DNA from 2 places in the Paraburkholderia dioscoreae genome. Region 2 is predicted to be linked to the other one. Evidence: predicted binding sites of a transcription regulator. Region 2 holds the regulator's gene; the other holds the start of a gene.

Region 1 (10,452 bases), 1.4 Mb from region 2:
CGCACACGCGGCTTACGCTATAGCCAACTGCCATAGCCGGCTGCGAGCCGCCTTACTTCGCCGCTTCTTCCTCGGGCTGCGCAATGCCGAACACCTGGCGCAGGTAAGCGAGGTAAGCCTTGTCTTCGCACATGTTCTTGCCCGGCGAGTCCGACAGCTTCGCCACCGGCTGGCCGTTGCAGCGAACCATCTTGATGACGATCTGCAGCGGGTTATAGCCGAGGTCGTTGGTCAGATTCGTGCCCACGCCGAATGCCAGCTTGCAGCGGCCGCGGAAGCGCTCATAGAGTTGCAGCACTTTCGGAATGTCGAGCGCGTCGGAAAATACGAGGATCTTGGTGCGCGGGTCGCAGCGATTCGCTTCGTAGTGCTTGAGCAGACGTTCGCCCCAATCGAACGGATCGCCCGAATCGTGGCGCGCGCCGTCGAACAGCTTGCAGAAGTACATGTCGAAGTCGCGCAGGAACGCCTCCATGCCGTACACGTCGGACAGCGCGATACCCAGGTCGCCGCGGTATTCCTTGGCCCACATTTCGAAGCCGAAGATCTGCGAGTCGCGCAACCGCGGACCGAGCGCCTGACACGCCTGCAGGTATTCGTGCGCCATCGTGCCGAGCGGCGTGAGGCCGTGCTTCATTGCATAAAAGACGTTGCTGGTGCCGGCGAACTGCTCGCCGAGGCCTTCTTTGAGCTTGAGGATCACTTCCTCGTGCCATTGCTTCGAGAAGCGGCGGCGCGTGCCGTAGTCGGCGATCTTGCAGTCGGCGAATTCCGGGCGCGCGCCGAGCAGCTTGATCTTCTCGACGAGACGGCCGCGCCCTTCGCTATAGTCCGGCTTTTGCTGGGTGTTGCGGAAGTAGACTTCGTTGACGATCGCGAGCATCGGAATCTCGAACAGGATCGTATGCAGCCACGGCCCCTTGATCTCGATGTCGATTTCGCCATTGCCCTTGGGCGACGGTTCAATCGAAATGTATTTCTCGTTCAGATGGAACAGCGCGAGAAACTCGATGAAATCGCCCTTGATGAAGCGCATGCGGCGCAGGTAGTCGAGTTCGTCGTCGGTGAAGCGAAGCTGGCAGAGCTTGCGCACTTCGCCGCGAATCTCGCCGATATACGGCACGAGATCGACGTTCGGCGTGCGGCAACGGAAGCGATACTCGACGTTCGCCGCGGGAAAGTGATGCAACACCACTTGCATCATCGTGAACTTGTACAGATCGGTGTCGAGCAGCGAAGTAATAATCATGATGGTGCGAACTGAACTGCGGGAAAACGGAAGGCCCGACACGAAAGGTCCGACTCACCCATGCGCGTACGGCACGCCCCGTGCGCACCGACCTGACGCATGTTACCCGAATGCGCCCGGATTCAGCGCGCCGCCCGACTCGCGCGCCGCGTGCAGCGAAGGACATCCCTTCAAGGGCCGCCATAAACTAATCACGAAAACGTATAAAAGGCGTTGCGCGATGCTGCATGTGCCTCTTGACGTTACGATACAATAGCGCTTTTGGCGTTTGCGCCTCCCCAGATACCGCATGCAGGAGCTGCCTGAATGACTCACGTTGTGACCGAAAGCTGCATCAAGTGCCGCTATACCGACTGTGTCGATGTGTGCCCGGTGGACTGCTTTCGCGAAGGTCCCAACTTCCTCGCGATCGACCCCGATGAATGCATCGACTGCGCCGTGTGCGTGGCCGAATGCCCGGTGAACGCCATTTATGCCGAAGAAGACGTGCCGGGCGACCAGCAGAACTTCATCGAGCTGAATGCCGATCTCGCGAAAAGCTGGCCGAGCATCACCAAGACCAAGGCACCGCTGCCGGAAGCGGACGAGTTCAAAGACGTGAAGGACAAGCTCGAGTTGCTCGTACGCTAAAGCGCGCTGCCTGCCGCGTGCGCAGCCGGATTCGAATGAAATCGGGATGAACGCAGGGTATTGACAGCTGCTTAAGCTCCTCCTACAATTTCGTTTCTCTGCTGTTGTTGTTCTGTTCCTCGATAGCTCAGTCGGTAGAGCGCCGGACTGTTAATCCGTAGGTCCCTGGTTCGAGCCCAGGTCGAGGAGCCAAGAATTGCAAAAGCCCGTTAACCAAGACGGGCTTTTTTATGTAGATCAAGCTGTACTGCTGTTCCTCGATAGCTCAGTCGGTAGAGCGCCGGACTGTTAATCCGTAGGTCCCTGGTTCGAGCCCAGGTCGAGGAGCCAAAAAATTTTGAAAGGCCCGCATCCGTGCGGGCCTTTTTGTTTTTGCGCGTCAACTTTGCTGGACGCCGTATCACATTGCCGGCGCATCTCCGGGTCAATGCTCGCGCCGCAATCGCAAACAGTCACGAGCGGCGGCGCGCTGAACCGGCTCATCCGTATCGGCCCCATGATCCGCTCGCCGTTATACGATGGCGGTTTGCGGCACGCATCCCGCGCCCAACTGAGGCGCTCAATCTCTGGCGATCCCATGAAATCCACTTTGTTGCGCATCGCACTCGCGGCGGCCGCCGCACTTCTGTTGCCGTCGGCACACAGCGAAGAAGTCGGCAGCGTCAATACCAATTTCCACATCACGGGTTCCGACCGTGTGGTCGTGGAGGCCTATGACGATCCATCGGTTCAGGGCGTGACCTGCTATGTATCGCGGGCGCGTACCGGCGGCGTCAAGGGGACGCTCGGCATCGCTGAAGATCCCACCGAGGCGTCGATCGCCTGCCGCCAGGTCGGTACGATTCATTTCACGGGTCCGATAAAACAGCAGGCCGACGTGTTCTCCGTGAGCATGTCGTTCATCTTCAAGTCGCTGCATGTGGTGCGGGTGGTCGACGCGAAGCGCAATTCACTGGTGTATCTCACCTACAGCGATCGGGTCGTCAGCGGCAGCGCGAAGAACAGCGTGAGCGCCGTGCCGATGCCCGCCGGCACCACGATCCCGCTCAAGTAAGCACGCCACCCGGCGGCAAAACGCACCCGGCCCACGCGCCGACGTGAAGCGGCGGCATGATGCGCCGGCCGATGAAGCGGCGCCGGTCCCGACGCGCTACACTGACCGGTCCTGCCGGACCTTCACCATGACTACCACCCATCGTTTCCAGGACTCCGCCCGCTACTGGCGCACGCCGCTTCTGCCCGGCGCGGACCTGCTCACGGCCGAATACCACGATCACGAGTTCACGCCGCATTGGCACGATGCGTACACGATTCCGGTGATCGTCGCGGGCGCCGAGGGGTATCGGTATCTCGGTTCCGACTATGTCGCCGAAGCCGGCAGCGTGCCGATCATCAACCCCGGCGAGTTGCACACCGGCTCGAAGGCGGTCGAGGCGGGCTGGCGGTATCGCGTGATGTATGCGCCGGTAGAGTTCATCCACACTCTTGCCAACGAAATCAGCGGCAAACCGCAAGCCTTGCCGTGGTTTGCGCCTGGCGTAATCCGCGATCCTGATCTGGCTGCGCGACTGGCACAAGCGCATCGTCTGCTGGAAACCGGCGACGACCCACTCGCCGCCGAAGCCGCCATGCTCGACGCGTTGTCCACGCTGCTGGTGCGCTATTCGCAAACGCGGCCGGAGCGCTCGCGCCTCGCCACCGACGACGCTCGCGTGGCGCTCATGCAGGAGCGCTTGACGGGCGACCTCGCCGAACCCATGACGCTCGCCGAAGTGGCCCGGGCGGCAAGCCTCTCGCCGTTCCACGCAGCGCGTCTTTTCACTCAAACGACCGGTCTGCCGCCTCATGCATGGCGCAATCAGGTACGCCTGCAACGCGCGCTCGCGCCACTGCGCGCCGGGATGCCGGTCACGGATGTCGCCGCGGCCAGCGGTTTCACCGATCAGAGCCATTTCACGCGGCATTTCCGGCGCATGTTCGGCGTGCCGCCGGGACGCTGGCAGGCCGCCTGACCTCCAGCAGCGCAGCACACCAAGCCCAGCACAGCCCGCCGCAAGAACGTACAAGCCCCGCCCGGCCGCCCCCGCTATGCTTCCGGAACCAAGGAGGCAAGTTTGACCCATTCCACCGAAGGCCAGCCCACGAGCCAAGGCCATTTAAAAGAGTTCACCGCCGGCGCGCGCGACATCATTCCAATGATGGTCGGCGCGGCACCTTTCGGCGTCATTTTCGGCACACTCGTCGCATCCGGCCCGCTGCACCTATGGCACGGCCAGTTGATGTCGCTCGTCGTATTCGCCGGCTCCGCGCAGTTCATCGCACTCGGCCTGATCGCCGGCCACGCCAGTTTCGCCGTAATCTGGGCGACCACGCTCGTGGTCAATCTACGTCACGTGCTGTACAGCGCCACGCTCGCACCGCACGTCGCGCATCTGTCGGCACGCTGGCGCTGGGCGCTCGGCGCACTGCTCACCGACGAAGTCTTTGCCGTCGCGTGGGAGCATTACCGGCATAAGGAGCCCGGCACGGTCGGCCCGCACTACTTCTTCGGCGCGGGTCTCGCCATGTATCTGAACTGGCAGATCTGGACCGTCGCCGGCCTGTTGTTCGGCGCGGCGTTTCCGGGGCTGCAATCTCTCGGCCTCGATTTCGCGATGGTCGCCACCTTCATCGCGATCGTCGTGCCGCAACTCGTCGCGTTGCGCTATATCGCGGCCGCCGTCACCGCGGGCACGCTGGCCTTCTTCTGGCAGGCATGGCCGTACAAGCTCGGGTTGCTCGGCGCGGTATTCGCGGGCGTGGCGGTCGGCGTCCTGCTGTCGACCTTGCGGCCCAACCTGCGCGGCACGGGCAAGACCGCGGAGGCGTCGCGATGAACTATGTCGTTCTGATTCTCGGCATGGCGGCCATCACGTGGGTGATCCGCGCCGCCGTCTTCGTGCTCGGCGACCGGCTGGTGTTTCCGCCGCTCGTGCGCGCCGCCCTCGGCTTCGTGCCGGTCACCGTGCTGACCGCGATCATCGTGCCGATGGCGGTTTCCCCGCACGGCAGCGAAGCCGAACTGACCTGGCGCAATCCGCAACTGGTCGGCGCACTGGCCGCGGTACTCGTCAGCGCGTTGACGCGGCGGCCGCTTCTGACCATCGCGGTCGGCCTGACGGTGTTTTTTGCCTGGCAAGGTCTCGTGCTGAAATAAGCGCACGCCGCATTCATGGCTGCATCCGCGTCGTCCCGGCTTGCGGCAAGCGCGCGCATGCCGGGCGACGCTTCCCTCTAAAGCGGGCGCCCGCACCCGGTATACCCTTAAGTTTCCCCCAGATCCGCCGTTATGCAGTCGAGGTCCGCTCGTCGGGATACGTCCCGCTGGTTACGCGGCAACAGGCAGGAATCAAGCGCGCCGGCATCGAACGCCGCGTCTCCCAAGGCCCGCGCGGCCGGGCGGCGCGACAAGGCCGCGCGGCAGGACCAAACGGGATAACTCATGGGTCAAATCACCCTTACGCTCAAAGACGAGACCATTGCGACACTGCGCAAGGATTTCGACGCTTTTCTGCGGGTCTCGCTGAAGCTCGATCCGCAGTTCGCGACGCCGTCGTTCGAGGATTTCTTGCGCGCCAAGCTGCTCGACAACATGGTGCCGCTGACCGAACACGCGGTTCAGCGGATGTTGCAGGGCGGCCAGTACGCCTGGGCCAAACGCACGCTCGACAAGGAATTTCCGGACGTCGTCGCGATCCTGATGCGGCAGGCGGGCGAATTCGGCTTCGGCTTCGCGGCCCGCTCGGAGTGGACCCCGGAAGAGCTGGCCAAGCAATGCCGCGAGTGGGCGGCGGCGATCGTCAAGGAAGCGGAAGGCGACGCCGCGCTGATCGACCCGCTCGCGGCGCAGATCAAGAGCGCGGCGCAAGACATTCAGGCGCTCGAGGAAGTCATGCAGACGCCGGCCTGGCGGCTGGTGGAGTCGCTGCGCCAGCGCGTCTACGAGGCCAAGGTGGCGTGTGAAACGAGCGTGGGCAGCACCGCGCGCGAAAAGCTCGGCGAACTGCGTGGGCTACTGCGGCTGGGGATTTCGCACGGTTCGTTCCAGAAGCAGGAAGCGCAGCAGATCATGGAGTTCCTGCGCCTGCTCAAGCCAGAGATTTTCGTGGAAGAGCCGTACGACGTGTTCTCGCGCATGGCGGCCTGGCTGCGCAACTTCTTCGTGCCGCCACGTCCGGCGCCACAGCAACAGCAGCAACGCCAGTCGCGCTGAAGATCAAGATCTTCGGAAACTGGCGCCGGGGCACCGGCAGCCGGCAGATCAGCTCGAAGCGCCGCGTGTAGAGCAGAACGACTGCGGCGCCCTCTCAATCCCACATCTTCCTGAGCTTCGCCCCTATCTCGATCTTCGCCCGCGCGGCGGCGGCAAGCCCGGTCGCCGTGGGCGCGCTCGGAACCGGTACGCGCGGCCATGCATAGGCGTCGAACAACGGCATCAGATGCGCGGGAATGAAGCGCGTGCGCGACGCCCACACGTGACGGTCGCCCATATGCGTCTGGTTGTGCACGTAAAAGCGCTGCGGCACGACGATATGCAGATCCTCTTTCGCGCGCGTCATCGCCACGTACAGCAGACGGCGCTCCTCATCGATTTCCTCTTCGCTGCCCGTGCCGAGGTCGGACGGAATGCAGCCGTCCACGCCGTTCAGCACGAACACGTTGCGCCACTCCTGCCCCTTCGCGGAGTGGATCGTGGAGAGGATCAGGTAGTCCTCGTCGATCAGGGGGACGCCGGATTCGTCGCTGGTGGCGTCGGGCGGATCGAGCGTCAGTTCGGTCAGAAAGCGTTCACGCGACGGATACGTGCCCGCGATGCTCTCCATCTGCAACACGTCCGCATGACGGATCGCGGCGTCCTCGTGGTTGCGCTCGAGATGTGGCTCATACCAGCGGCGCACCATTTCGAACTCGGCGGGCCACGGTGTCTGGCGGCCGTACACGCTCGACATCAGCTTGACGAACGGATGCCAGTCTTCCTGCGCGCGAGCCGGCGCGGCGAACGCGGCCAGCGCGCCGCCGGCCGTGTCGGCGGGATTGCCGCTGCCCGCGCGCGCGACGATTTCGTCGAGCACCTTCGCCGCCGTGGCGGGCCCTACGCCCGGCAGCAACTGCACGACGCGAAACCCGGCCACGCGATCGCGTGGATTTTCCGCCCAACGCAGCACGGCGAGCACGTCCTTCACGTGTACCGAATCGAGAAACTTCAACCCGCCGAACTTCACGAACGGAATGTTGCGCCGGGTCAGTTCAATTTCTAGCGCGGCGCTGTGATGCGAGGCGCGAAACAGCACCGCCTGCGACTTGAGCTTCATGCCCTGCTCGCGCGCCTCGAGCACCTGTTCGACGACGTAGCGCGCCTGATCGGCTTCGTCGGCGACGCTCACGAGGCGCGGGCGCTGCGCCGACGCCTTGTCCGTCCACAGATTCTTCGTGTAGCGCTCGCTGGCCAGTTCGATCACCGCATTCGACGCCGCCAGAATCGGCGCAGTCGACCGGTAATTGCGTTCGAGCGTGACCTGTTTGGCCGGTGGATCGAAGTGCGCGGGGAAATCGAGAATGTTGCGCACCGTGGCGCCGCGGAACGAGTATATCGACTGGGCGTCGTCGCCGACCACGGTCAGGCCGCGGCCGTCCGGCTTCAGCGCGAGCAGGATCGACGCCTGCAGCCGGTTGGTGTCCTGATATTCGTCGACCAGCACGTGGTCGAAACGCGCCGACAGGTCGGCGGCGATGGCCGGCTCGGCGGCCATATGCGACCAGTAAAGCAGCAGGTCGTCGTAATCGAGCACGCTCTGTTTCTGTTTCGCCTCGACGTAAGCAGCGAACAGCATGCGCAGATCGGCCTCCCATTCGCGGCACCATGGAAACGCCTTGTCGAGCACCTGGCCGAGCGACGCGCCGGTGTTCACGACGCGCGAATAAATGGCAAAACACGTGCCCTTGGCCGGGAAACGCCGCTCTTTCGCCGACAAACCGAGCTCGTGGCGCACCAGATTCATCAGGTCGGCGGAATCCTCGCGGTCGTTGATCGTAAAAGCCGGCGCGAGGCCGATCAGGTCCGCGTACTCGCGCAACAGCCGCGCCCCGACGCTGTGGAACGTGCCCGACCATGTCAGCCCTTGCGCGAGCGCGGCTCGCGTGCCGAGCGCCGCGCCGGCAATGCGCGTGACGCGGCGAATCATTTCGAGCGCGGCGCGGCGCGAAAAGGTCAGCAACAGGATGCGGCGCGGATCGGCGCCATTCACGACCAGATTGGCGACCCGATGCGCGAGCGTGTTGGTCTTGCCCGAGCCGGCGCCCGCGATCACCAGCAATGCGCCGGGTGGCGCCGTAGGCGTGTCGGCGCCGTATTCGACGGCTTCGCGCTGCGCGTCGTTGAGCCTGGCCAGCCAGGCGGCGGTATCGAACGACGGGGATTCGGCGACGGAGAGCACGATCGGTTTGGGCGGTGGGTGGATTCAGTATGGCGACGCACACTGTATATCCATACAACCCCGATGGGCAAGCGCCCCTTTTTTTCGACCGTGCTTCATCAGCGACGTTTATCCCGCCGTATATCAATTGAGCGCAAAAAAAATGGCCCGTGGCGTGAAAGCGCACGGACCATTCTCTGATCTGAAGCCACAACGGAACAGCCGCTCCCGCGCCGCGGTCTTGTCTACCGCGAAACCTGCTACTGCTTCTTCGCGTCCTTCACATTCGCGTCGGCGTTGGCCTTGTCGGCGTCAGCTTGCGCGTCGGTTTTCTTCTTGTCGGCCTTGGCTTGTGCGACGGACGCTTTCTTGTCCGCCTTCGACTGCTCCTTGGCCGCCTTCTTGTCGGCATGCGTGACCGGCGCCGTGGCCGGATCGCTAGCCTGCGCGAAGGCAACAGAAGACAGGCAACCCGCGATCAACGCGGCGTAGATCCTGGACTTCACGGACTGGGTGATTCTCATGCGATACCTCCATCAAACGAGATGCGCGGACCTCGCGGTCCGTCAAAGCAAGTTCGTCAAAGCGGCGGCAGCAGTCCAAGCCGTTGCGCCGCCGCTCTGCCGCTCTGCCGCTCAGTCTTAGTGCTTGACGTCAGCGCCGTCCGACTGGTCGGCCGCCTGCCCTTGCATGTCCATCTTCATTTCGTTGTTGGCGGCCTGTTTGTCCGCCTTCTGGTTGATCTTGGCGCCGCGCACCTGTTCCTTGTACTGCGACTTGGCTGCCTTCTGCTGTTCCTTCAGTTCCGCCTTGGATGCCTTCTTCGACGCACGATATTCAGCGTTGGCCTGGGCATTGGCGTCGCGCTTCTGCACCAGCGGGTCGGTCGAACCCGACGCCGTCAGACGCGCAGGCGGCGGCGTCACCGGCTGCACGCCCTGCGCGGCGGGGGCCACGTCGGCGCCTTGCATCTGGACCTGCGGCTGGCCATTGGCACCCTCTGCCGGTTGCGCAGTCTGCGCGACGGCTGCGGTAGCCGCGAAAGCGGCGGCGCTAAGGGCGGTGCTGATCAGAAGCGTACGAATCTGGGTCATGGCTAATCCTCTCTAAAGTTGTTGTGACGCGGGCGACCTGTCCGGTCTGCACATTCCTGAGTCGCTGTGTGAGCGCCCTCTGCGCGCCTCGCCCGGTCTACTCGCTGCCAGATAAATCCAGCAGGCTTTCCCACTGACCTGCACTTTACGAGTGAAGTTCGATTCCTCCGACCGGTGTTACGCAACGTTTCACTTTCTGACAAGCGCATAACATCTGCTTGCAGATACTCACGCGAAATGCATGCGATTTCGGCGCGCACCTCGAACTTCATCCAGGGCAAGCTTCTGGCTTATCATGCGAACCCTTTGCCTGAAGGCGCAAACGCCATGCCCAACCTTGATTTCACGCTCACCGGCGACTACGTCGAACTGCACAATCTCCTGAAGATAACCGGGCTGGCGGACAGCGGCGGCTCGGCAAAAATGATGGTGGCGGACGGTGCGGTCACCGTCGACGGCCGGGTCGAAACGCGTAAAACCTGCAAAATCCGCGCGGGCCAAGTCGTATTGCTCGGCGACACGCGGATTGCGGTCCACGAGGCTTGACCCGCAGGCCGTCGCCACGCAACTCCGGGAACCCGGAGGATCGCACGCACCAAAATCGTGCTTCGTCCATCGACAGCGCGGCGCCCAGGCAATAAGCTGTCAGTTTCGACAGATAAACAATCGGCTGACACATTCGGCTGGCGATTGTCCCGTGCTTTCGTCAGGGCTCACCGAGCCGCCGCCCTCGCCACCGCTCGCGCGAATGCCGCGCCCGCTGTCGTGCTTGTCGTTCGCTTGTTGCCGCTCGTTGCCGCTTATCGCCACTTCCGCCGCCAGGCGCTCCATGACTCAATCCGGCTTCACCCGGGTGGCCGCAAGGCCGCCAACCCTGACCCGCCACGCGGCGGACACCGCCCGGCTCGCCGCGCCGCTCGCCATCGCGCAACTCTCGCAAATGGCAATGGGTGTCACCGACACGATCCTGCTCGGCTCGCTCGGCCCGGACGCACTCGCAGCCGGCGGCCTCGGCGCGAACCTGTTT
Region 2 (10,452 bases):
ATCGGCAAGCGATTCCAGATAGAAACCGAGTCCCTTGTTCAACGCCTGATAGAACACGGCGACGAGCGGCACAACCAGGAACAGTGCGAGAAACAGTAGCGCGACGCCGGTCAGAATCCAGCGCACGACGGGCGGCTCGGTGACCGGATCGGGACGGCGCGCGACGTTCAACGGCGCGCGCGGCGCCACGGCCACGGCGGCGTTATTCACGCCGCTCACGCCATTCACGCCGTCCGCTCCATTCACGGTTCTGCGGCTCATTGCACACCCCCGCCGACGGCCGCAACACTGGCGGCAGGCGCCGGACCCGCGCCACCGCGGCTCGTGCGGCGCTGCAGATACCACTGCAAGGTATTGATCAACAACAGCATCAGGAACGACACCACCAGCATCACGACCGCGATGGCAGTCGCACCCGCATAGTCGTACTGCTCCAGCTTGGTGATGATGAGAAGCGAGGTGATTTCGGACTTCATCGGCACATTGCCGGCGATGAAAATCACCGAACCGTATTCGCCGAGCGCGCGGGCGAATGCCAGCGCGAAGCCCGTCAACAGAGCCGGAAACACCGCCGGCAACACTACGCGGCGAAACGTCAGCCAGCGCGAGGCGCCCAGGCACGCGGCCGCTTCCTCCTGTTCGCGCTCGAACTCTTCGAGCACCGGCTGCACCGTGCGCACCACGAACGGCAGACCGATGAACGTGAGCGCGACCAGCACGCCCGCCGGCGTAAACGCGATCTTCAGCCCGAGCGGTTCGAGGAACTGCCCGATCCAGCCATTGCCCGCGTACACGGCTGCGAGCGAAATACCGGCCACCGAGGTGGGCAGCGCGAACGGCAGATCGACCACGGCATCGACGATGCGCTTGAACGGAAACGTGTAGCGCACCAGCACCCATGCCACCAGAAAGCCGAACACCGCATTGATCAGCGCGCCGCCGAGCGCGGAAAAGAACGTCAGGCGATACGACGCGAGCACGCGCGGCGAGCTCACCGCGCGCACGAACTGGTCCCAGTCGAGCGTCGCGGTCTTCAGAAAGGTCGCCGCAAGCGGAATCAGCACCACGAGGCTCAGATACGCCACCGTGATGCCGAGTGTCAGGCCAAAACCGGGCAACGCGCTCGGTTTTCGGAAGGTCAACGTCGTCATGCTCGTTACTCGTTCAGGTTGATGCTCGTGTTACCGGCCGCCGGGCCCCGGCTGGCCAAAAGCGCGCCCCTGGGGGCGCGCTTGGGAGTGACGCGTGAGCGTATCGCTTTGCCTATGCCGTTGCAGGCATGGACGGTATTACTGCGGCTGGTAGATCGAATCGAATACGCCGCCGTCGGCAAAGTGTGTTTTCTGCGCGTTGGTCCAGCCGCCGAACGAATCGTCCACCGTGTACAGCTTCAGCTTCGGAAACTTGGCAGTCAACTCGGCCGGCACCTTGTTCGAACGCGGACGGTAGAAGTTCTTCGCCGCGATTTCCTGCCCTTCCTCGCTATACAGGAAGTTCAGATACGCTTCGGCGACCTTGCGCGTGCCGTGCCTGTCGACCACCTTGTCCACCACCGCAACCGGCGGCTCCGCCAGAATGCTGACCGACGGCACGACGATCTCAAACTTGTCCGGACCGAATTCCTTCAGCGACAGGAAGGCTTCGTTTTCCCACGCGATCAGCACGTCGCCGATACCGCGTTGCACGAAGCTGGTGGTCGCGCCGCGCGCGCCCGAATCCAGCACGCCGGCATTCTTGTAGAGCTTGCCGACGAATTCCCTGGCCTTCTGGTCATTGCCGCCCGGCTGATGCTCGGCGTACGCCCAGGCAGCGAGGTAGTTCCAGCGCGCGCCGCCCGACGTCTTCGGATTCGGCGTGACGATCGAGACACCCGGCTTGATCAGATCATCCCAATCCTTGATGTGCTTCGGGTTGCCCTTACGCACCAGAAACACGATCGTCGACGTGTAGGGCGATGCGTTATCCGGCAAACGCTTCTGCCAGCCCTTGTCCAGCAGCCCCTTGTTGGCCAGTGCGTCGATGTCGTAAGCGAGCGCGAGCGTCACGACGTCGGCCTGCAGACCATCGAGCACCGAACGCGCCTGCGCCCCGGAGCCGCCGTGCGACTGCTTGAAAGTGATCGTGTCGCCGGTCTTCGCCTTCCATTCCTTGCCGAACGCCTGGTTGATGTCCTGATACAGCTCACGCGTCGGGTCGTAGGACACGTTCAGCAGCGTCGTGTCGGCAGCGTGTGCCTGTGCCATCGCGCCGAGCGCGCCCGCCGCACCCAGTGCCAGCGCCACGATGAGTTTCTTCGTCCTGCCCGCCAGCCCCGTACCTTGGTGATTCATGTCAACTTTCTCCGCGTCGTAATTCGCTGAAACAGCGTGTGGTGTTGCTCTGCGTCGCGGTCACGTGCACATGAGCGCCAACTCGGAGGCCAGTCTATCGAAGCGCTTTCATCATTAAAAATAATGTTTATTCATTCTTTAATACGCAAAAGTGGTAATGGCAGCTGGATAAGGCGTTGCGGCACGAAAACGGGTGTTGGAGCGTCTTTTGACGGCGCTGCAACGCCACCCTTCGGCACGAACTTAAAGTAAAGCTTGAATTGCGCCCGATACTGTATAAAAATACAGTCACCTGTTCATCCATACAGTGGCGCCATGACCAAACTCACCGCACGACAGCAGCAGGTTTTCGATCTGATCCGCAGGGCTATTGAACGCACCGGCTTTCCGCCCACCCGCGCGGAGATCGCCGCCGAACTGGGCTTCAGCTCGGCCAACTCGGCAGAAGAACATCTGCGCGCGCTCGCCCGCAAGGGTGTGATCGAGCTCGCGGCGGGCGCGTCGCGCGGCATCCGCCTGCTGGCCGGCCCGGAAGATTCGCCGCACCAGTTCACGCTGCCGCACGCCAGCATCATGCAACTGTCGCTGCCGCTGATCGGGCGGGTTGCCGCGGGCAGCCCGATCCTCGCGCAGGAACATATCTCGCAGCACTACGCGTGCGACCCGGCGCTGTTCTCGAGCAAGCCCGATTACCTGCTGAAGGTGCGCGGGCTGTCCATGCGCGACGCGGGCATCTTCGACGGCGACCTGCTCGCGGTGCAAAAGAAGAGCGAAGCCAAAGACGGCCAGATCGTCATTGCCCGGCTTGGCGACGACGTCACGGTCAAGCGCCTGAAGCGCCGGCCGAACGGGCTCGAACTGATCGCCGAGAACCCCGATTACGAAAACATCTTCGTTGAAACCGGCAGTGCGGAGTTCGCGCTGGAGGGTATCGCCGTCGGGCTGATTCGCCCCGGCGAGTTCTAAGCACACTGGTTCCAGGCGCCTGGAATTCAAGCGCTCTGGTTCCAAGCCCCGTCTTGCCCGTTCGGCAGAATAGAAAGCCACGCCAACGCCGCATCAATGTTGCATCGTCTGGAGAGTCTCATGGAACGCCTTGCCCGCCTGCTGCCTTTTCGCCAGTTCGGTCGTCTGCGCCATCTTCGCAAGCTGGTGCCCTGCTCATTGATCGAGGCGCCCACGGCCAGCACGCCGTCGTTATTCGACTCGCCTGCTAGCGCGTCGAGCCTGCCCTCGTCGTTGCCGGCGTTTGCCCGCGTGTCGTTGAATTCGGGTTTGAATACGGCCGAGCCGGCGCGGCGCGCACCGGTGCGTGTCTATCACGGCCCATCGCGGCTCATCATGGTCGGCACGGTAGACGCCGTATGCCGCATGATCGACCGCTGCATTGCCGACGAAGCAAACTTACGTGGTGCGGTATTCGAGTCTTGATCGGCCTTCAATCGGGTGGCGATATTGCTTCGCATGGGATCGTTTTTGCGTGGCGGCGGTCCACGTTAGATCACACCTGACGGAGAGCCCCATTCGATGGCCGTTCTGAAACGCACCAAAGGCGGCGCTACCCGGCCGCTGATCGTCACGCTGCTCGTGATTGTGGTGATCGCCGCGCTCGGGTTCGCGTACGCGACGCCGTATATTGCGCTGAACAATCTCAAACGCGCGGCCGATGCGCGCGACGCGCAAACGGTCAATCAGTACGTCGATTTTCCCGCGCTGCGTGAGAGCCTGAAGCAGCAGGTCGCCGGCTTGCTGACACGGCGTCTCGACGCACACAGCAACGGTAATCCATTGGCCGCCATTGGCGCGATGATCGGCGTTGCGCTGATTGGTCCGCTCGTAGATGCCTATGCCACCCCAGACGGCGTGGCGGCCCTGTTGAACGGCATGCCGCCGCGCGGCGATCCGGGCGAGCGGCCGCCCGTGCCGGCTGCCACGAACACTCCATCGGATGCCGCAGCGACTTCACCCGCGCCGGCAGCACCCGCCACTGGCACCGCAGCCAATGGCAATGGCAACGCCGCGCCCCCGCAACCGCCGCAAACCACCGCGGGCTATCGCGGCATCAACGAGTTCGTCGTCACGTACCAGCATGGCGCCGGCGACGCACGTTACTCGGCGATCTTTCAGCGCGAGGGCGTATTCACATGGAAGCTGGCCGCGGTCAATCTGAACGAATGACCGTCTGATGTCGTCAGGCTTGGGCGGCCGGCCAGTCAAACACACTCCCCGAGACCGTGCGTCAAGCCGCTGCTTGCTGTTGCTCCTGCGCAGAAGAACAGGCCACCAGAATGCTGCACGAGACGCGGTCGAGCAGCGGCGTATTACCCGCACCCATCCACCAACGTGACAAGCCCGTACGGCAGCGGTGGCCGACCACCACGAGGTCGACATGCAATTCATTGGCGAGGTTGGCGATCTCGTCGATCGGATGGCCGAACGCGAAATGCCCTTGTGCGCTCACGCCTCGCTCGGTGAGCCAGTCCACGCCTTCCTGGAGGATGTCGCGGGCGGTCTTTTCGAAGCTGCCGCAAGCCACATCGGTCAGCAGGCCCGCGCTTTGCGCAATGCTCGAACGCATGTCGACAACCGACAACAGGTGAGTTTCGGCTTTCAGATCCATCGCCAGGTCGGCGCCGCAACGCAACGCTTTGCGGCCTTCGCGCGAGCCGTCGTAGCACAGCAGGATTTTCTGGTAGCTCGCCATGATTTTTCTCCCTTCGCGCGGGACGCACGATCTGAATGAATCATGGTGCGCCGCAATTCAGGTTGCAAGGGATGGAAAACGCTAACTGCGCGCTACTGGACGCCAGCCGCGCCCTAAACAGGTGCGCGCGCCGCCGGGCGGCGTCCGCAGGTCGATGCCGCAGTGCAGGAAACCCACGCCGGAACGTCGGGAGCGAACCGACGCCGGGCAGCCGATGCCCTAGAATAGGCGGCCTTCCCGGCCATTCGCGTCATTCATGTCTTTCCCGGAGACTCGTTCGATCCATGCCTGAAGCCGCCATCGAATTTCACGAGGTCAAGAAAAGCTACGGCGAAAAAACGGTCGTCGACGGGCTGTCGTTCCATGTCAACCCCGGCGAATGCTTCGGCCTGCTCGGCCCGAACGGCGCGGGCAAGACCACCACGTTGCGCATGCTGCTCGGCATCGCGGCGCCGGACGCGGGCACGATCCGCCTGTGCGGCGAGCCGATCCCCAGCCGCGCGCGCGTGGCCCGGGCGCGCGTCGGCGTGGTGCCGCAGTTCGACAATCTCGACCCCGACTTCACGGTGCGCGAGAACCTGCTGGTGTTCGGCCGCTACTTCGGCATGAGCGCCGCGCAATGCCGGGCGATGGTGCCGCCGCTGCTCGAATTCGCGCGCCTCGAAAGCAAGGCGGACGCGCGCGTGAGCGACCTCTCCGGCGGCATGAAGCGGCGCCTCACGCTGGCGCGCGCGCTCGTCAACGACCCCGACGTGCTGATCATGGACGAACCGACCACCGGCCTCGATCCTCAGGCGCGGCATCTGATCTGGGAGCGGCTGCGCTCGTTGCTCGCGCGCGGCAAGACCATTTTGTTGACCACCCACTTCATGGAAGAAGCCGAACGGCTCTGCCACCGGCTATGCGTGATCGAGGAAGGACGCAAGATCGCCGAAGGCGCGCCGAGCGCGTTGATCGCCTCTGAGATCGGTTGCGACGTGATCGAGATTTTCGGACCCGATCCGGTTGCGCTGCGCGATGAACTGGCGCCGCTCGTCGAGCGCACCGAGATCAGCGGCGAGACGCTGTTCTGCTACGTCAACGACGCGCAACCGGTGCATGCACGCCTCAAGCAGCGCGCGGATCTGCGCTATCTGCATCGGCCGGCGAATCTGGAAGATGTGTTCCTGCGGCTCACCGGTCGCGAGATGCAGGACTAGAGGCGCATGGATATCGGCATCGCACGCAACGCGCTACGGCTATAACGAAGAAGGAAGCCCCTCGAGGGGCACGGCACGAGACACGCAATGAACGCACGCACATACGAAAGCCCGGGCGACACGCCATCGAAACAGGAAACCTTCGCCGCCTTTCCCGCGAACGCAACCAACTGGATCGCCGTATGGCGCCGCAACTATCTGGTGTGGAGAAAGCTTGCGATCGCCTCGATGTTCGGCAATCTCGCCGATCCGATGATCTATCTGTTCGGCCTCGGCTTCGGGCTGGGGCTGATGGTCGGCCATGTGGACGGCGTGTCGTATATCGCCTTTCTCGCCGCGGGCACGGTGGCGTCGAGTGTGATGATGTCGGCGAGCTTCGAGTCGATGTATTCGGGCTTCTCGCGCATGCACGTACAGCGCACCTGGGAAGCGATCATGCACACGCCGCTCACGCTCGGCGACATCGTGCTGGGTGAAGTGATCTGGGCGGCCAGCAAGTCGATACTCTCCGGCGCCGCGATCATGCTGGTGGCCGGCGCGTTGGGCTACGCGAATTTTCCGTCGATGCTGCTGGCGTTGCCGGTCATCGTGCTGACCGGGCTCGCGTTCGCGAGCATCGCTATGGTCGTCACGGCGCTCGCGCCTTCGTACGACTTCTTCATGTTTTATCAGACGCTGGTGTTGACGCCGATGCTGTTACTGTCCGGCGTGTTCTTTCCGGTGTCGCAATTGCCCGTCATGGCGCGAGGCGCCACCCAGGTGCTGCCGCTGGCGCATGCCGTCGACCTGATGCGGCCGGCCATGCTCGGGCGGCCGGTCGAGCACGCGCTGTTGCATGTGGCCCTGCTGACGGCGTATGCACTGGGCGGCTTTATCGTGTCGGCGATTCTGTTCAGACGCAGAATGATGAAGTAGGCCCGGCTTTCGAGTAACGCAGGCGCTGATGCCCGGCTAACGGTTGCTAACAGCGGACAGCGATCAGCGCCTGTCGCGGCCCGCCCCTGCTCAGTCCTCGTCGTCCGTCCACGGAATGTCCACGTCGGAAATAAACGCCACCGTCGCGAACGGTCCGCCGTCCTGACGGCCGATCTTGCCGTCGGCGCGCTGCCATTCGACCCGGAACATCGTGGCCGGATCATCGGCGATCAGCCGGACCGTGCGAACTTCGTCCGGATCGGATTCTTCAACCGGACCGTCGAGCGAGATCTGCAATTCCTGTGGCCATAGGCCATCGGCCGGATCATAGATCCGGTCGCCGTCGGGAATCAGCGTGAAGGCTTCCACGCCGATGGTCGCCGAAGCCTCCACGATCATCTTGCCCAATGCACGCAGCAATGCCGTCGCTCGCGCCGAATTCGCCTGACGGATTGCCAGATCCCCGCGCGTCAGCGCCTGCTCAAGTTTTGGGTTTGTTTTTTGTTGCGCCATTCGATGTCCTGAGTTCCTATCGCTCTGTTGTGGACGGCACGCTGCGTCGTGCGCGCGCCGCGTTCCCTTTTTCGGCCTGAATCCTACCACCGGTGTGCGCTGCAGCAATGCCGGCCGCGCGGTCTGGCGCTTTCAGTCCGCCCCGTCCACCACAGTTTAGGTCGTGATTCGTGTTCCGGCAGGGACATTTGCCTTCCAATCGACGGCGAATGGAGAGGTATCGCACGCACGCCGTAGCGTGGCCTCGCCGCGCGCGGGCTGGCTGGCTGGCTGGCGATCGGATCGCGCCGGGCTGCAATCCGATGTTCTGTGCGGGGGCGAGTTCGCTCGCGCTTCATGCTGTGCGCGGCAAGCCAAAGGTCCGCTAAGCGTGCGCCCGGCAGTGATGGCATTTCAGATGCCGACCATCCGGCAAGTGCCCCGGCCGTGAAGCCGAGGCACTTGGGACAGCGCGGCGATTCGAGCGGCACTCAGTCTTCATTCTTCTTTCAAGCCCGACTCGAACCGACGCGCCGCCGTTCGCGCATCAAGGCGCAGGATTCGGCTGCAATTCATGCAGCGCATCGATTTCCGCGAGCACGTCCGGCGAGAGTTTCACGTCGACGCTGGCAATGTTTTCCTTCAATTGATCGAGCGAGGTCGCACCGATCAGATTGCTGGTCACGAACGGCCGGCTATTGACGAACGCGAGCGCGAACTGCGCGGGCGCCAGACCGTGACGCTTCGCCAGTTCCACGTAACGCGTGGTGGCCTGCACCGCTTGCGGCTTGCTGTAGCGCTGGAAGCGTTCGAACCGCGTGATGCGGGCGCCGGCCGGACGCGCGCCGCCTTCATACTTGCCCGACAACCAGCCGAAGGCCAGCGGCGAATAGGCCAGCAGGCCGATGTTGTCGCGATGCCCGTACTCGGACAGACCCGCTTCGTACGTACGATTGATCAGGCTGTACGGATTCTGGATGCTGACAATGCGCGGCAAGCCGAGTTTTTCGGCCGCGCGCAGAAACTGCGCGACACCCCAAGGCGTTTCATTCGACACGCCGATGTGACGCACCTTGCCCGCCTTCACGAATTCCGCGAGCACGGACAACGTCTTTTCGATCGGCACCGTGTATGCGTCGTCGACCCACGGATACGAGGCGCGGCCGAACGTCATCGTGCTGCGATCCGGCCAGTGCAACTGATACAGATCGACGTAGTCCGTTTGCAGGCGCTTCAGGCTGTCGTTGAGCGCTTCGGTGAGATTCTTGCGGTCGAACTGATTGCCTTCGCCACGAATATGGCGCGGGTTATGCGGTTGACGCGCCGGGCCGGCGATCTTCGTGGCGAGCACGATTTTCTCGCGTGCGCTGCGATGCTGCGCGAGCCACGTGCCGATGAAACGCTCCGTCGAACCTTGCGTCTCGGCAATCGGCGGCACCGGGTACATTTCGGCGGTGTCGATCAGATTGACGCCGTGATCGAGCGCGTAATCGATCTGCGCGTGCGCTTCCTGCTCCGTGTTCTGCTCGCCCCATGTCATGGTGCCGAGACCGATCAGGCTAACCTGCACATCGGAATCGCCAAGGCTGCGGTATTCCATCGAACTTGTCCTGTTGATTGGTTGAACGAAAAGCGCTGACGTTACCACGCCCGCGCGATACCTGCAGGGCACGCTAAAATGCGGTTCCAACGGGCGCCGCCCGTTTTTCCACGCGCAAGGTTTCTCCGCGCCGCCCCTTCCGCAATGAATCCCGAACACCTCGAACTGCTGGTCACGCGCATCATGCCTTACGGGAAATATAAGGGCCGCCTGATTGCGGACCTGCCCGGTCATTATCTAAACTGGTTTGCCAGTCAGGGCTTCCCGCCGGGCGAAATCGGCAGGCTGCTCGCCTTGATGCACGAGATCGATCACAACGGTTTGAAGTCGCTACTCGAGCCCTTGCGCAAGCGCTGATCGCCTCGCGGTGAAAGCGCCGCGAAGTGTCGTGAAGCGCGGTTGAAAGTCCGCAGGCATCGTGCAAGCCATGCAGATCTGTACAAATTCATACAGTCTTTTGCTTGTACCCTGCCGGCTGAATGGACTTTAATCCACGTAGGTTCTCGCACGCTCTGCCACGGTTCCCGCCATTGTCCGTATGTCGTCCTGCCCGTCATCCTGCCTGCCCGTCCATGTCTGAATTCAACTGGTCCGCGCTGCTCGAATTTATCGGCCACGATCTCTCGCCGGTACGGGCGGTCATCGCGTTCTTTCTGATCGGCTACGTGGTCGTCGGACTGCCCGTTCATTTCCGCCAGGGTGCCGCATCGCGCGACATCTGGGGCACCGCCGCCGGCGTGACGATGGCCGCGATCTACGCGGCGTTCATCATCGGCGTGTATCCGGTCCTCCATCATTCGGGCGGTCTGTTGCGATAGATGGCGCGAGCAGCATAAGGACAACGCGCTATCCGCTCACACGCCCCATCGCGACCAGATGCGCGAGCAACCGGTCTACGCCCTCGTCGACCGGCATGCGATCAGTTTCGATCACCACATCGGCGGCGAGCGGTGCTTCGAACGGATCGGAAATACCGGTGAAATGCGCAATCTCGCCGCGTCGCGCACGGGCATAGAGCCCCTTGGCATCGCGCGCTTCGCAGACCTGCAGCGGAGCGTTCACGAAGACTTCGACGAATCCATCGCCGACAATTTCACGCGCCGCGCGCCGGTGCCGATGCTCCGGCGAAATCACCGCGGCAATCACCACGAAGCCCTGCTGCATGAAGAGCGCGGCAACGTGCGCGACCCGCCGCAGGTTTTCGGTGCGGTC

Evidence for each region. The regulator LexA, encoded in region 2, represses DNA repair genes until DNA is damaged. The targets are predictions, from matches to a motif close to ACTGTATNNNNATACAGT.
Region 1: the regulator LexA is predicted to act here: its motif matches at 8,394-8,411, upstream of PDMSB3_RS14930 (ATP-dependent helicase).

Annotation. Positions count from the first base shown of each region.
Region 1 covers NZ_LR699553.1:3,328,154-3,338,605, forward strand. The annotation lists gene pncB (nicotinate phosphoribosyltransferase) at 53-1,249, opposite strand; gene fdxA (ferredoxin FdxA) at 1,556-1,879, shown strand; tRNA gene PDMSB3_RS14895 (tRNA-Asn) at 1,996-2,071, shown strand; tRNA gene PDMSB3_RS14900 (tRNA-Asn) at 2,134-2,209, shown strand; gene PDMSB3_RS14905 (CreA family protein) at 2,457-2,933, shown strand; gene PDMSB3_RS14910 (helix-turn-helix transcriptional regulator) at 3,061-3,891, shown strand; gene PDMSB3_RS14915 (AzlC family ABC transporter permease) at 3,994-4,755, shown strand; gene PDMSB3_RS14920 (AzlD domain-containing protein) at 4,752-5,075, shown strand; gene PDMSB3_RS14925 (DUF4088 family protein) at 5,361-6,131, shown strand; gene PDMSB3_RS14930 (ATP-dependent helicase) at 6,226-8,352, opposite strand; gene PDMSB3_RS14935 (hypothetical protein) at 8,592-8,855, opposite strand; gene PDMSB3_RS14940 (hypothetical protein) at 8,973-9,425, opposite strand; gene PDMSB3_RS14945 (RNA-binding S4 domain-containing protein) at 9,753-9,971, shown strand; gene PDMSB3_RS14950 (hypothetical protein) at 10,071-10,256, opposite strand; gene PDMSB3_RS14955 (MATE family efflux transporter) at 10,255-10,452, shown strand, end outside.
Region 2 covers NZ_LR699553.1:1,915,921-1,926,372, reverse strand. The annotation lists gene cysW (sulfate ABC transporter permease subunit CysW) at 1-261, opposite strand, end outside; gene cysT (sulfate ABC transporter permease subunit CysT) at 258-1,151, opposite strand; gene PDMSB3_RS08590 (sulfate ABC transporter substrate-binding protein) at 1,290-2,330, opposite strand; gene lexA (transcriptional repressor LexA) at 2,646-3,296, shown strand; gene PDMSB3_RS08580 (hypothetical protein) at 3,417-3,761, shown strand; gene PDMSB3_RS08575 (DUF2939 domain-containing protein) at 3,858-4,508, shown strand; gene PDMSB3_RS08570 (universal stress protein) at 4,570-5,034, opposite strand; gene nodI (nodulation factor ABC transporter ATP-binding protein NodI) at 5,319-6,233, shown strand; gene PDMSB3_RS08560 (ABC transporter permease) at 6,321-7,148, shown strand; gene PDMSB3_RS08555 (hypothetical protein) at 7,239-7,661, opposite strand; gene PDMSB3_RS08550 (NADP(H)-dependent aldo-keto reductase) at 8,188-9,240, opposite strand; gene PDMSB3_RS08545 (DUF3820 family protein) at 9,385-9,597, shown strand; gene PDMSB3_RS08540 (hypothetical protein) at 9,813-10,058, shown strand; gene cysC (adenylyl-sulfate kinase) at 10,087-10,452, opposite strand, start outside.